DNA from 2 places in the Micromonospora sp. NPDC047707 genome. Region 1 is predicted to be linked to the other one. Evidence: riboswitches for the same ligand, from Rfam matches in the RefSeq annotation. Region 1 holds a riboswitch; the other holds the start of a gene.
What was found. Region 1 has a riboswitch for cobalamin ahead of AB0873_RS11990 (ribonucleoside-diphosphate reductase subunit alpha). Riboswitches for the same ligand answer to the same signal wherever they lie in the genome.
Positions count from the first base shown of each region.

Region 2: it holds a riboswitch for cobalamin, as region 1 does, so the genes downstream of both, cobN (cobaltochelatase subunit CobN) here and AB0873_RS11990 (ribonucleoside-diphosphate reductase subunit alpha) in region 1, are expected to answer to the same signal.

Region 1 is NZ_JBEYSU010000008.1:160,480-163,371, reverse strand. It holds gene AB0873_RS11990 (ribonucleoside-diphosphate reductase subunit alpha) at 1-1,559, opposite strand, end outside; cobalamin riboswitch at 1,680-1,898, opposite strand; gene AB0873_RS11985 (OsmC family protein) at 2,016-2,459, shown strand; gene AB0873_RS11980 (cellulase family glycosylhydrolase) at 2,737-2,892, shown strand, end outside.
Region 2 is NZ_JBEYSU010000028.1:25,751-28,642, reverse strand. It holds gene AB0873_RS24245 (MBL fold metallo-hydrolase) at 1-706, opposite strand, end outside; cobalamin riboswitch at 797-926, shown strand; partial or broken gene cobN (cobaltochelatase subunit CobN) at 1,285-2,892, shown strand, end outside.

The sequences.
Region 1 (2,892 bases):
CCCATCAGGCCGAGCCCGACCGGCCGCCAGCGCGGGTTCGATGCCGCGGCCTGGTCGGCCGGGTAGTAGTTGATGTCGATCACCCGGTCGAGGAAGACCACCGCGGTGCGTACGGTCGAGCGCAGCTTCTCCCAGTCGACCCCGTCCCCGGTGACGTGCGCGCCGAGGTTGACCGAGCCGAGGTTGCACACCGCGGTCTCGGTGTCGCTGTTCACCTCGAGGATCTCGGTGCACAGGTTGGACAGGTGGATCGTGTTGCCCGGCACGCCGGTCTGGTTGGACAGCCGGTTCGACGGGTCCTTGAACGTCATCCACCCGTTGCCGGTCTGCGCCAGCGTCCGCATCATCCGCCCGTACAGGTCCCGGGCCTTGACCGTCCGGACCGCCTTCTTCTCGGCGATCCGGTAGGCGGCGTCGAACTCCTCGCCGTACAGGTCGGGCAGCTCCGGCGCGTCGGAGGGGTCGATCAGCGACCAGTCGCCGTCCGCCTCCACCCGGCGCATGAACTCGTCCGGGATCCAGTTGGCGAGGTTCAGGTTGTGCGTACGCCGGGACTCCTCCCCGGTGTTGTCCCGCAGCTCCAGGAACTCCTCGATGTCCGGGTGCCACGGCTCCAGGTAGACGCAGGCCGCCCCCTTGCGACGGCCGCCCTGGTTGACCGCCGCGACGCCGGCGTCGAGGGTCTTGAGGAACGGCACGATGCCGTTCGACCTGCCGTTCGTGCCGCGGATCAGCGCGCCCCGGCCGCGTACCCGCGACCAGGCGATGCCGATGCCGCCGGAGAACTTCGACAGCTTCGCCACCTGGTGGTACCGCTCGTAGATCGAGTCCAGCTCGTCCCGTGGCGAGTCGACCAGGAAGCAGGACGACATCTGCGTGTGCCGGGTGCCCGAGTTGAACAACGTGGGTGAACTCGGCAGGTACGCCAGCGACGACATCAGCCGGTAGAAGCGGATCGCCTCGCCCGGCGTCCCGGACAGCCCGCAGGCCACCCGTAGCAGCCAGTACTGCGGCGTCTCCACCACCAGCCGCGACTCGGGGTGGCGCAGCAGGTAGCGGTCGGCGACCGTGCGCAGCCCGAAGTACTCGAACCGCAGGTCACCGACAGGGTCCACGGCGTCGTCGAGCTTGCGGGCGTTGCGGGCCACGAACGCGGCGGTGTCGTCACCGATCAGGCCCAGCCCGTGGGCGTACCGGATGGACTGGCTGAAGCTCGCCACACCCTGCCCGCGGACCTCCTTGTCCACGTACGCGGCCAGCAATCGCGCCGCCAGTTTCGAGTACTGCGGCTCCTCGCCGATCAGCTCCGCCGCCGTCTGGATCGACAACTTGTCCAGCTCCGCGGTCGTCGCCCCGTCGTAGAGACCACTGATCGTCTTCGTGGCGACCCGCAACGGGTCCACCTCGTCCAGGTCGGCCACCCACCGCTCGACCGCCTTGACGATCTTGTTGACGTCCACCGGCTCGGCGTCGCCGTTGCGTTTGCGGACCTGCATCACCTGCCGGCGCGGCTCCGGTGCGCCCGCGCCGGACGCGAGCCTCTCCTGTACGACCGTCATGACCTCTCCTCGCGCTGTCTCCGATGGCCCTCGGACGCGGGAGAACGCCAACGGACCCGACGGACGGCAGGCCCGGCTGCTGGCGTCGGTCGTCCCGCGCGACCTCCGACCGCCGCGCGCACAGGCGCACGGCGCGCTGGCAGGTCTTCGGACTCGCGGGCCTGACCGGGGTCGCCGGTCGCCTACTGGCCGTCGCTTCCCAGGCCCGATCAGGCCCAGTGCTCGATGACGGCGGTCGTTCCCACTCACCGCTGCGGGGCAGCCCCGGACTCGCACCGGGTTCCCTCTTGCCTCGACCGCCCCTGCGGGAACGGCCGAACCAGCTGCGGGGAACACCATATATGCCGACACCGTCGAGCAAGCAACACTAGATGTCGCGTCGGCGTGTCAGCTTCGTCTCACCCGATCATCCACCTCTCCCGGCGGCCACCGGCCCGGTTGGGTAGCGTCCCGGTCATGAGTGAGGACACCTTCCGCTCCGTCGAGATCGAGCGCACCAGCGTCGGGCGGTACGTCGCGCGGAACGTCCGCGGCGGATCGCTGCCGATGGGCGCGGGTGAGGACGCCAGCTTCACACCGGTGGAGCTGCTTCTGGCGGCCATCGGCGGTTGCACCGCGATCGACGTGGACCACATCACCAGCCGCCGCGCCGAGCCGACCCGGTTCACCGTCAAGGTCAGCGGCGACAAGGTCCGGGACGAGACCGGAGGGAACCGGATGCGGAACCTCACGGTCGAGTTCACCGTGGAATTCCCGATGGACGAAGACGGCGACAAGGCGCGTGCGGCGCTGCCCCGGTCGCTGCAGCAGTCGCACGACCGGCTCTGCACCGTCTCCCGTACCGTCGAACTCGGCACCCCCGTGTCGACCGTCGACGCTTCCGGCCGAGCCGGGAACTGACGCTACGGCCGCCCGGGACATCGCGGCTCGTGGTTGCTCCCCCGGGACACCGGCCGGTGACACGGTGGGGGGAGCGGCTCTCCGCGTTCCTTACCGCAGTTGCGCGTGGCCCTGCTGGCGCTCGCCCGCCATCACGGACCGCCGGTGGACGAGGGCGACCTCAACCGCCCGTTGCCAGAACATTTAAGTATGTTTATAGTTCGATTGCGGTAGGCCGAGGCGCCGTCCCGGCGTCGACCGCGCGAGCTGTTCGGGCGACGTCTCCACCGGAGGACCTGTGAAGCTGAACGTCAGGAATCTCGTCCTGGCGGGCGTCGTCGCGGTCATGGCGGCGGTCCCCGTGGCCGTCGGCGCCACCGCGGCCGCGGCGGCCACACCGACCGCGACCTTCGTCAAGACCTCCGACTGGGGATCTGGTTGGGAGGGCCGGTAC
Region 2 (2,892 bases), on a different contig from region 1:
GGGTCATCGTCGGGCTGTGGCTGGAGACGTACCAGCCGACGTCGTCGGTGAGCAGGCGGCGGACCAGGGCCAGGTCCGGCCCGTCGTCGGGCGAGCGCAGGTGCAGCGGCGGCGGGTACCAGCTGTCGCCGAGGAGCAGCACGCCCGAGGCCGGGTCGACCACCACGGTCGAGTCGGGGGCGTGGTGGCCGCCGACGTGCCGGACCAGGACGCCGGTGGGCATCTCCAGCTCGTCGGTGAACGTCCGCGTGGGCGGCCGGACCGTGAAATCGTCCCAGGAGTCCACGGCGAGCGCCCGGGCCCGGAAGCTCGGCCCGAGCCGCGGGTCGGCGCGGACCTGCTCCCGCAGGTAGCGGGTGCTCCACGGGCGGGCCGCCTCGGCGTGCAGCAGGTCGGCGCCGGTGACGTGGCCGACGATCTCCACGCCGGGCCAGGCGCAGGCGCCCCACACGTGGTCCCAGTGGTGGTGGGTGTAGACCAGCCAGCGTGGCTCCGGGAGCCCGGCGGCCCGCAGCGCCACCTGGATCTCGGCGGCGTGCGCCGGGCTCTGGCCCGCGTCGACCAGCACGCTGCCGCGCTCGTCCGCGACCAGTGCGACGGAGGGCCGGACCCAGGCCGGATCCGGGTCGAAAGGGGTCACCCACACCCGACCGGCGACGTGATGGAACTCGATGGCGGGGCTCGCCGCCCCGTCGGTGTCCGCCATCACACCGATCCTAGCTGGACCGTCGGGCACGTGTGGGCCGCGTTGACCGGCCGTCGGAGGTGTGGCAGCATTCGCGGCCGGACGGCAGTGAAGGAAGCCGGTGCGATTCCGGCGCGGTCCCGCCACTGTCACCGGGGAGCGATCCCCCCTCGCGAGTCACGGCCGCGCGTGCGCGGTTGGAAGGCCGGGGGTGAGCGTCGATCCGGGAGCCAGGATACTTCGGCCGTCGGTGCACCCCAGGGCGTGGACACCCGAGGAGGACCCGATGACGCGCAGCGCCCCCGCCATCGACGACGATCGTCGTATCCGTTTCGCGCGTGCCGACGCGCCCGCCGCCGCCCCGCCCGGACGCCCAGCCGCTCCGCACGCGTCGCCCCGACCGGCCCGGCCGGTCGCTTCGCCCTGACCGGCCGGGCCGGTCGGCGCCGACCACGCGCCTGACGAGCCCGCTCGCCGCCGGCCCCGGCGCACCGTCGCGCCGCGCGCCGGCCCACCGCATCCGCTGACCGAGCAGCCATCCCTCGCCCCCAGCCCGACCGGCCTCACCCCCGGGGGCGGGCGTCACTCTTCGGAGCTCCCTCGTGCCCATCCTGCTGCTGTCCACCGCCGACACCGACCTGCTCGCCGCCCGCGCGAGCGGCGCCGACTACCGCCTGGCCAACCCGGCCCGGGTCGCGGCCGACGCCGTACCGGCGCTGGTCGACGGTGCGGACCTGGCCGTCGTACGCCTGCTCGGCGGCCGGGCGGCGTGGCCGGACGGCCTGGCCGCGGTGCTCGCCTCCGGCGTGCCGACGGTCGTGCTGGGCGGCGAGAGCGTGCCGGACGCGGACCTGATGGCGGTCTCCACGGTGCCGTCCGGAGTGGCCACCGAGGCCCTGTCCTACCTGGTGGAGGGCGGTCCGGAGAACCTGGCGCAGCTGGCCCGGTTCCTGTCCGACACGGTGCTGCTCACCGGCGAGGGCTTCGCCCCGCCCGCGCCCACACCGGCGTACGGGATCCACGGCGAGCGGCCGGCCCACCCGGACCGGCCGACCATCGGGATCGTCTTCTACCGGGCGCACGCCCTGGCCGGCAACACCGCGTTCGTCGACACCCTCGCCGACGCCGTCGAGGCGGCCGGCGGCAACGCCCTGCCGATCTTCTGCGGCTCGCTGCGCGGGCTGACCGCCGGCGCCGGACCGCTGGGGCTCTTCGCCCGCTGCGACGCGCTGCTGGTCACGGTCCTCGCCGCCGGTGGCGCGGTCGCCGCCGACGCCTCCGGCGGCGGCGACGAGGACGCCTGGGACGTGGGCGCGCTCGCCGCCCTCGACGTACCGGTGATCCAGGCGCTCTGCCTCACCAGCACCCGCGCGCAGTGGGCCGGCAGCGACGCCGGACTGTCCCCGCTGGACGCGGCCATGCAGGTGGCCATCCCCGAGTTCGACGGGCGGATCGTCACCGTGCCGTTCTCGTTCAAACGGATCGACGCCGACGGGCTGTCGGTGTACGAGCCGGACCCGGAGCGGGCCGCCCGGGTCGCCGGCATCGCCGTGCGGCACGCCCGGCTGCGGCACGTGCCGAACGCCGACAAGCGGCTCGCGGTGGTGCTCAGCTCGTACCCGACGAAGCACTCCCGGGTCGGCAACGCCGTCGGCCTGGACACCCCGGCCAGCGCGGTGCGGCTGCTCACCGCCCTCGCCGACGCCGGATACCACCTGGGCGACGCGCCGGTCCCCGACGACGGGGACACCCTCATCCACGCCCTCATCGCCGCGGGCGGCCACGACGTGGAGTGGCTCACCCCGGAGCAGCTCGCCGCCGCGTCGGCGCGGGTGCCGGGGGAGACGTACCGGCGCTGGTTCGCGGAGGTGCCGGCGGAGCTGCGGGAGGCGATGCGGGAGCACTGGGGTGAGCCGCCCGGTGAGCTGTACACCGACGGCGGCGACATCGTGCTCGCCGGGCTGCGCTTCGGCAACGTGGCGCTGCTGATCCAGCCGCCCCGCGGCTTCGGCGAGAACCCGGTCGCCATCTACCACGACCCGGACCTGCCGCCGAGCCACCACTACCTGGCCGCGTACCGCTGGCTGTCGGCGCCGGTCGCGGACGGCGGCTTCGGCGCCGACGCCGTGGTGCACCTGGGCAAGCACGGCACCCTGGAATGGCTGCCCGGCAAGGGCCTCGGGCTGGCCGCCGACTGCGCCCCGGAC